Regions from separate parts of the Mitsuokella sp. UBA4253 genome, predicted to be linked through region 1. Evidence: riboswitches for the same ligand, from Rfam matches in the RefSeq annotation. Region 1 holds a riboswitch; the other holds the start of a gene.
What was found. Region 1 has a riboswitch for ZMP and ZTP ahead of B2X55_RS10135 (L-lactate MFS transporter). Riboswitches for the same ligand answer to the same signal wherever they lie in the genome.

Region 1 (4,572 bases):
ATTGCGCCATGGCAGGAACTTCAGGCGCACCGTCAGGAAAATGCCCGTACCGACGAGCAGTACCAGCATGACGGGGCCCCAGACAAAATTGTTGACATCCGCCAACAGCTTCGATAAATCCATAATACCCACCCCTTCAGGTTTCCGTTACGTTTGATGATGCCAGAAAAGGAAAAGCAATGTTGCTGTGATGGATGTCTCAAGCAACATTGCTTTGTGGATTATTATAGGAGTTTTTGAGAGCGTTGTCAATTGATTTCCTTTATGTATACACAGATGTACACGCAGGAAATCATTCTGCTGCGGGCTCTTCCTTGTCCTCCATATGTGCAGCGGCATAGGCGAGCAGGATGTGGCCGCTCTTGCGGTTCGTTGCGAGCGGCACGTCGTGGACGTCACAGAGGCGCAGCAGGGCGTTGATGTCCGGCTCGTGCGGCTGGGACGTCAGCGGGTCGCGCAGGAAGATGACATAGTCGACATCGCCGACGGCGACGCGCGCGCCAATCTGCTGGTCGCCGCCCATCGGGCCGGAGAGCATCGTCTCGACGCCGAGGCCGAAGGTGTCGTTGATCAGGGTACCTGTCGTGCGCGTCGCGATCAGGTGGAACTTCGAGAGGAGTTCCTTGTGGTGGCCGACGAACTCGAGCATCTCGCTCTTCTTCTTGTCGTGGGCAATCAGGGCAATCGTTTTCATTAATAAATCATCCTTTCTTTACTCTTGCTCTCTATTCATTCGCCACAGAATACCAAAAATCCTGCTTCATCCGGAGATGAAGCAGGATTTGCTGACCCCGGCGACGCCAACCAAGCGTGACGCTATGCCTAGCGCCACGCGCCAACCATAGAGACCGGAGTCAAAGGGGTTGTCTGTATCAAGGTATCAGAGTGCCGTGCGAGTCTCCTTCTTGCGCTGGCCGTACTGCTTGAGCACGGCGGCGATGATGAAGTTGAGCACGAAGCAGGCGGCAAAGAAGTAGAGCGAAGCCGTGTAGCCGCCCGTCTGCGCATGGAAGTACGAGACGATGGACGGTCCGGCGACGCCGGCGAGGCCCCAGGCCGTCAAGATGCGGCCGTGGATGGCGCTGAGCTGGCGCGTGCCGAAGATATCGGAGAGATAAGCCGGCATGCACGAGAAGCCGCCGCCATAGCAGCTGATGATCAAGAGCACGAGGAGCTCAAAGACGAGGGCTTCCTTCGTCTGGCCGAGCTGCCAGAACGCGAGGACCTCGAGCAGGAAGAAGAGCATGTAGACGCGGCCGCGGCCGATGAAGTCGGAGATTGTCGACCAGACGATGCGGCCGCCGCCATTGAAGACGCCAATGATGCCGACCATCGAGGCAGCAGCTGCGGCATCCATGCCGATGACTTCCTGGGCCATCGGCGAGGCAACAGCCAGGAGGCCGATGCCGCACGTGATGTTGACGAAGAAGATCCACCAGAGCGAGGCGAACTGCCACGTCTTGAGCGCCTCATTGGCCGTCACCCCCTGCTGGATGTGCGTGACCTTGCCCGTGCTGTCCTTAAGGACCGGCGGCTTCAGATAGAGCGAAGATGCACCCATGATGAGCATGTAGGCACAGCCGAGAATCAGGAAGTTGTTGACGAGTCCGACGGTCGCCGTCAGGTACTGCATGACAGGCCCCGCGATCAGTGCCGCAAAGCCGAAGCCCATGATGGCGAGGCCCGTCGCAAAGCCGCGGTGATCCGGGAAGTATTTGACGAGTGTCGAGACTGGCGTGATGTAGCCAACACCGAGGCCGATGCCGCCGATGACACCGTAGAAGAGATACAGGAGCGTGAGGCTCTGTGCCGAGATGGCGTAAGCCGTGCCGAGCATGCCCGCGCCGAAGAACGTCATGGCAATCAGGCCGCTCTTCTTCGGGCCGATCTTCTCGACGAAGCTGCCGAGGAAGCCCGCGGAGAATCCGAGGAACAGGATGGCCAGCGAGAAGGTCCAGGTCGTCTCGGCGAGCGAGAAGCCCATCTCCTTCATGATGGGGCGCGTCAGGACGCTCCATGCATAGACACTGCCGATCGAGATGTGGATCCCGACGGCGCTCAGCGCGATAAGCCAGCGATTTCTCATTTGATCTACCTCCAGAAATGCCTTGGGCATCCATCCGCGGAGAATCAAAAAAGACCGTCCGGAACAGATGCCCTGCCCAGACGGTCGGCTGATCATAACGTTGCAGGACATGTGGTCAATTCCACTCATCCGTCAGCCCTGCAAGGCTTCTTTTTTGTTTTTATACCTTCATTATATGAGCCCTGCAACGCGGCGTCAAGAGAGAAACGTCACAAAAAGAAAATTTTCTACTGCTGCTTGTGCTGCTGCTCTTTCTGATAGGCGGCACGCGCGAGTTCGCCGCGCAGGCCCTCGTAGAACTGCACGAGGCCGCTCGTGATGCTCTCACGCACATCGTCATCGATCTTGGACCGCTTCTTGAGCTCGCGCGTCGTCTCGATGATGTTGCCGATGGTCAGGATGTAGTTGTACTCATCCTCGAGTACGGCAGCGGCATCAAGGGGCGGCAGGCAGTGCACTTCCTGGGCGAGCGCATCGTACTCGGCCGAGAGGGCGCGCAGGTTCTTCTTCTGCGTCAGCGCGAGGTCGAGGTTCGCCTCCGTCACGCGCGCGAGGCCCGCGTTCATCTTGTCGCGCAGCGCGTGCATCTTCTGGATGCGTTTCTGGAGCTGCGCGAGGGCGCGCCCCGTCTGGCGCTGCTCTGGTGTCATCTCATTCGTCATTTCTCGTTTCCTTTCGATTCCCGGTTCATCTACTCATCCGATCCACAAAAAAGCCCCCGGAAAAACCGAGGGTCTTTGCAAACTCTGTCCAGTATACCACAGGCAGGCTATCTGACGCAATCAGAGGTCTGGGCGCACGCCGGTCTTGCCGGTGAATTTATGGTAGGCTGCGCCCTGTCTGCGGCCCATGAGCTCGGCGAAGAGCTCCTCCGGGGAGATGTTGTGATAGGCGAGCAGGACGAGGCAGTGATACCAGAGGTCGCCCATCTCATAGAGGATCTCCTTGCGGACGTTGTTCTTCGAGGCGATGATTGTCTCGACGGCCTCCTCGCCTACCTTCTTCAGGATCTTGTCCTGGCCCTTGTCGAACAGGTAGTTCGTGTAGGAACCCTCGACCGGGTTGAGGCGGCGGTCCTGGATGACGTTGTAGAGATCGTAGAGGACAGCAGCGAGGTCGGCCTTCTTCTCCGGCGGCACGACAGCGATGCCCTTCTCCTCCCCGCCTGCGAGCTTGCGGCCGCTGAAGCAGGTGTACGTGCCCGTATGGCAGGCGACGCCCGTCTGATGCACGCGCACGAGCAATGTGTCGCCGTCGCAGTCGTAGGAGATTTCCTTGACCTTCTGGACGTTGCCAGACGTCTCGCCCTTCTGCCAGAGCTTCTGGCGGCTGCGGCTGAAGAACCAGGTGTAGCCCGTCTCCAGCGTCTTCTTGAGGGATTCCTCGTTCATGTAGGCCAGCATGAGCACCTGGCCGTTCTCCTCCTGCACGACGGCAGGCACAAGGCCCTTCTCGTCGAACTTGACCATCGAGATGTCAATCGTATTTTCTGCATTTGCCATTAGAATCGAACCTCCACTCCGCGGGATTTCAAGTATTCCTTGACCTGACGCACGGTGAACTGGCCGTAATGGAAGACGGATGCCGCGAGCACGGCGTCGGCATGGCCGAGGGTCAGGACGTCGTAGAAGTGCTCGAGCTTGCCGGCGCCGCCCGAGGCAATGACCGGCACGTTGACGGCGTCGGAGACGGCGCGCGTCAGCTCGATGTCGTAGCCATCCTTCGTGCCGTCGGCATCCATGCTCGTCAGAAGGATCTCGCCGGCGCCGAGCTCGACGGCCTTCTTGACCCACTCAAGGCAGTCGAGGCCAGTCGGCGTGCGGCCGCCGTTGACGTAGACCTCCCACTTTTGGTCGCCCGCGCGACGCGCGTCGACGGCGAGCACCATGCACTGGCGGCCAAACTTCTCCGCGCCCTCCTTGAGGAGGCCCGGATTCTTTACGGCTGCCGTGTTGAGCGACGTCTTGTCGGCACCGGCCTTGAGCATGCGGCGCATGTCCTCGACCGTGCGGATGCCGCCGCCGACCGTGAACGGGATGAACACCTTCGAGGCGCAGTCGCGCGCGACATTGACCATCGTGCCGCGGTTGTCGCTCGAGGCCGTGATATCGAGGAAGACGAGCTCATCCGCCCGCTCCTCGTCGTAACGGGCAGCGAGCTCGACGGGGTCGCCCGCGTCGCGCAGTCCGACAAAGTTCGTGCCCTTGACGACACGCCCGTCCTTGACGTCAAGACAAGGGATAATGCGTTTCGTATACATCTATTTTAGTCCTCCTTCGCCGCGATTTCAATAGCCTTCGCGAGGTCCAGCGTCCCCATGTAGATGGACTTGCCGACGATGACGCCCTCGATGCCGTCCTTCTCATAGGGCTTCAGCGCCTCGATGTCGGCGATGGACTTGACGCCGCCCGAAGCGACGATGGCGACGCCGCTCTCTCGGGCGAGCTTGGCCGTCGCTTCGACATTGACGCCCGAAAGCGTGCCGT
Region 2 (4,572 bases), on a different contig from region 1:
GTATATTATACACTTATTTTTCAGAAATATAAAATACTAAAAATTTATGATATATAGCATATTGATATTCTTTATCATGAATCATATTGTGTAGTGTATTTCGAGAAATCGTCACCTGCATCTATCCCTATATACTGTATTCGTATTCGGTTTTCTATGTTATACTAGTTGCGTTGCTGCCTCTATGCCGGAAACGGAAAGGAGGTCTGCTTCATGAGCATGGACGTTTTCTTGATGTCCGTTCTTGCTGGTGTCGTATCGTGTGCCATTTGGTACGGCATTCAGAAATGGTTAGAGCGGTAGCAGCAATACGTTCTAGCCTCTATGCAGCCAGCTTAGTTTATCTGAGCTGGCTGTTTTATTGCGCAAAAAAGACCCTAGGGGTGTGCCACCCTAGGGCCTTCGTCTACTTCCATAGACGTTTTCTTGATCATCTTTAGTATATCATACTACGGAATCAGATGCAATGTTCTAGAGAGATGTGTATGTGTCAAGCTTTTCTCGGTGAAAAATTTGCCCTTCAGTAAAGATGTGGTTTTAGCAGGCTTCCAAATCTGTAAACGGCTGATATTTATAGTAAAGGGCAGGGCATCAAGGGTTTTCCAGATTTCCGTCGTGGTAGAGGAAGTCAAGGTAGGGGATGGCGGGGAGATATTCCGTTCTGGCGGGGATCCAGCTGTCGGTGTAGAGGATATCGGCCTCTTCAAGGACTTTGCGCTGTGGGTCGTAGCGGACGGCGAAACTCGGGAAGAGCAGGTTGGCGAGGCCGTCCTCGGTATCGGCCAGCGAGCAGTAGAGCATGCCATCGATGCGCTTCATGTTGAGCTTATCGGTGTAGAGCGGCGGGTCGAGCAGAGGGATTGGGCCCCAGCCCGGCTGCTTGAGATGAGCGTACTCGGGCAGCTGCAACTGCTTGCAGACCAGGCGGCGATAGTAGTCGTCAGTGGAATAGGTAGCAATCGGCAGCATGGTCGTGCGCGCGTTTTTGAACTTCAATTCGACGGTCTGGAACGGTTTCTCGGTGATCTTTGTGATCTTGTAGATGCGTTCGGTATTATCCGGATAGGAGAGCTCGACGTGGAACGCATAGAGCTGATCATCGTCCACGGCTCTTGTGAACCGGTTGTAGCGGATCAGGCCCGTCGCCTTGTCGTAGCTCACGCTGTCGACATCGTAGCCTACGTCACAGACCTTCTTGAGCAGGGAGCTGTTTTGGGCAAATTTCTGGAAGTAAGCCGTGCCGTATGGCAGCTCGCCTGCCTTGCCCTGGCTGTGCTTGAGGCCTTCGATGACGGCCTTGAGCTCCCTGTTCTCGCCCTCGATGTTGATCTGCTGGATGGCCTGGTTGAGGTCGACCTGGTCGAGCTGGATGTAGGCCGTCAGATGGCAGGTGACGAGCGTGTAGCCGTCGTTTGTCTTGCTCATTGCATACGACTCGTTCTGGACGGCGAGGATGTTGCCAGAGATGGATTGAATCTCATCTTCAGTAAGAACCTGATTGTGTGTCTTGGAATAACTCTGGACAAAGACGCCGGCCTTCTCGGTTGCCAGGCGCAGGGCGTCCTTGTGCGCTTCTTCGCGGGCCTTCTTGAGGCCCGCCTCCGAGATGTCATCCGTCAGATAGCTGCCCGTCACCTCGACAGTCTCGATATGGGCATTGCCGTGCCATTCGGCATAGGCAGGCGCTGCTGCTACGAGCACGGGCACCATGGCCAGTGCTCCGAATTTCTGAAAAAACATACAATCGCCTCATTTCTCATCGCGCAGGTTACGGCATGTGTTGCCTCCGTACACTCATATATTCTACTCCCTATTGTAGCGCAAGTGGGGGCAATGGTAAAAGACTTATTCGGATTTTGCATATCGCTCAGCTCTGGCTCATGGCGACAAAAATCCCAGCGCATAAAAGAGCCCCGGCCTGCTGGACCGGGGCTCGTGTTTTTCTCGTGAAATATCCGTGAAATATCCGTGAAATATCAGTGATGGAACAGGCGGATGTGCGTCATGGCCATGGTCATGTTGTATTTGTCGGCCGTCTCGATGACATTGTCATCGCGGATGGAGCCGCCGGTCTGGGCGACGTAGGTCACGCCGCTCTTGTGGGCGCGCTCGATGTTGTCGCCGAACGGGAAGAAGGCGTCGGAGCCGAGGGAGACGCCAGTTTCTTTCTGGAGCCAGGCCTTCTTCTCTTCACGCGTGAAGACGGGCGGTTTCTCGGTGAAGACGCGCTTCCAGTCGTCCGTCTCGAGGAGGTCTTCCCACTCCTCGCCGATGTAGACATCGATGGCGTTGTCGCGGTCCGGGCGGCGGACTTCCGGCTTGAACGGCAGATTGAGGACCTGCGGGCTCTGGCGCAGGAACCAGTTGTCGGCCTTCGTGCCAGCGAGGCGCGTGCAGTGGACGCGGCTCTGCTGGCCGGCGCCGATGCCGATGGCCTGGCCGTCCTTCGTGTAGCAGACGGAGTTGGACTGCGTGTACTTCAGCGTGATTAAGGCGATCAAGAGATCGCGCTTTGCACTTTCTGGCAGGTCGTGGTTCTTCGTCACGATGTCCTTGAGGCAGTCTTCCGTGATGGCGACGTTGTTGCGCTTCTGCTCGAAGGTGATGCCGAAGACCTGCTTGCGCTCGAGCTCTTCCGGCTCATAAGCGGGGTCCATCTGCAGGATCAGGTACGTGCCCTTGCGCTTCGATTTGAGGATCTCGAGTGCTTCCGGCGAATATGCGGGTGCGATGATGCCGTCGGAGACCTCGCGCTTGAGGAAGGAAGCCGTCTGGGCATCGCACTCATCCGAAAGGGCGACGAAGTCGCCGTAGGAGCTCATGCGGTCGGCGCCGCGCGCGCGGATGTAAGCCGTGGCAATCGGGGAGAGCTCTACGCCTTCGACGAAGTAGACTTTCTCGAGGACGGGGGAGAGGGGAACGGCGACGGCAGCACCGGCCGGGCTGACGTGCTTGAAAGAAGCGGCAGCCGGAAGGCCGGTGGCTTCGCGCAGCTCGCGGACGAGCTGCCAGCTGTTCATCGCGTCGAGCAGGTTGATGTAGCCCGGGCGGCCGTTGAGGACGGTGAACGGCAGCTCAGCCTCATTCTCCATGAAGACGCGGGCTGGCTTCTGGTTCGGGTTGCATCCGTATTTGAGTTCCAGTTCTTTCATTTTGCGATTCCTTCCTTTTCACATACAAAAAAGCCGACACAAATCCAGGCTGTGCCCAGACGGTCGGCTCTTCTTCCCTGTGCTCCCTGTGGTCATCCACTTCCGTCAGTTGCACAGCATCTAGTTAAAATCTACCATTATGATGGCATTTTGTCAAGGTCTGTCCTGGTCCGAAAAAATAACCGTCATCCCTGTTTTCTTCGGACTTTTTATGGTATGATTAAGGATGATAAATGTCATTCTATGATTTTGATTCAGTCAATTATGCTAGCAATTCTCAATTCAAGGGGGACTTCCATTATGTTGAAAAGTATTGCAGTCTTGACGAGCGGTGGCGACAGCCCAGGCATGAACGCGGCAGCTCGCGCTGTCGTCCGCACGGCTCTGTACGAGGGTGTCAAGGTATGGGGCATCCGCGGCGGCTATCACGGTCTGCTGGAAGAGGATATGTTTGAGATGAAGTCCAGGGACGTCAGTGATATCATCCAGCGCGGTGGTACGTTCCTCGGCACGGCACGCTGCAAACGCTGGAAGACGCCGGAAGGCCGCATGATGGGCTACAAGCACCTGACGGACCGCGGCATCGAGGGTCTCTGCGTCATCGGCGGTGACGGCTCCCTGCGCGGCGCTTCGCTGCTCTCGAAGGAGACGGGCATCCCTATCGTCGGCCTGCCGGGCACGATTGATAACGATGTCTGGGGCTCTGACTACACGATCGGCTGCGATACGGCTGCGAATACGATCATTGATGCGATCAACAAGCTGCGCGATACGGCTTCGGCCCATCGCCGCGTCATCGTCCTCGAGGTCATGGGCCGCAACTGCGGCTGGCTCGCTCTCGTCTCGGGCATCTCGGGCGGCGCGGAGTACATCCTCGTGCCGGAAGAGGAGTACAACCTTGATGAGATCTGCGACAACATGACGGAAGCCTACAAGAAGGGCAAGCGCTACATTCTCGTCGTCGTGGCAGAAGGTGCCGGCAATGGCCAGGAGATCGGCCAGTACATCGCGGAGAAGACGCAGCTCGACACGCGCGTCTCGGTTCTTGGGCACATCCAGCGCGGTGGTTCGCCGTCGGTCATCGACCGCGTCCGCGCCAGCCAGCTCGGCGAGCAGGCTGCTCTCGCACTGATCTCGGGTCTGTCGGACATCGTCTTCGGCTACAGCAAGGGCCGTGTTGTCTCGATTGACCTGCACGATGCAGTCAACAACAAGAAGATCCTCGATCCGGACTACCTGCATCTCGCAAAGGTACTGTTCTGATTGACGATAATCGGATAACGACAAAGGAGCCCGTTTCTTCATCCATTCGGATGGGAAACGGGCTCCTTTTTTGATGCAGTATGGCAACGGGCGAGCAGGGCTGTGCAACGCTCCGCTATGGCATGTTGCTGAATCGATTTTTTCCCTTTTAAGGCAG

Region 2: it holds a riboswitch for ZMP and ZTP, as region 1 does, so the genes downstream of both, B2X55_RS06430 (phosphoribosylaminoimidazolecarboxamide formyltransferase) here and B2X55_RS10135 (L-lactate MFS transporter) in region 1, are expected to answer to the same signal.

Annotation. Positions count from the first base shown of each region.
Region 1 covers NZ_DGWR01000017.1:31,286-35,857, reverse strand. Annotated here, with positions in the region: gene B2X55_RS10145 (alanine/glycine:cation symporter family protein) at 1-123, opposite strand, end outside; gene B2X55_RS10140 (methylglyoxal synthase) at 293-694, opposite strand; gene B2X55_RS10135 (L-lactate MFS transporter) at 881-2,086, opposite strand; ZMP/ZTP riboswitch at 2,154-2,236, opposite strand; gene B2X55_RS10130 (hypothetical protein) at 2,314-2,748, opposite strand; gene hisIE (bifunctional phosphoribosyl-AMP cyclohydrolase/phosphoribosyl-ATP diphosphatase HisIE) at 2,869-3,588, opposite strand; gene hisF (imidazole glycerol phosphate synthase subunit HisF) at 3,588-4,346, opposite strand; gene hisA (1-(5-phosphoribosyl)-5-[(5-phosphoribosylamino)methylideneamino]imidazole-4-carboxamide isomerase) at 4,352-4,572, opposite strand, start outside.
Region 2 covers NZ_DGWR01000013.1:61,433-66,004, reverse strand. Annotated here, with positions in the region: gene B2X55_RS06435 (hypothetical protein) at 592-1,740, opposite strand; gene B2X55_RS06430 (phosphoribosylaminoimidazolecarboxamide formyltransferase) at 1,977-3,152, opposite strand; ZMP/ZTP riboswitch at 3,199-3,275, opposite strand; gene pfkA (6-phosphofructokinase) at 3,453-4,415, shown strand.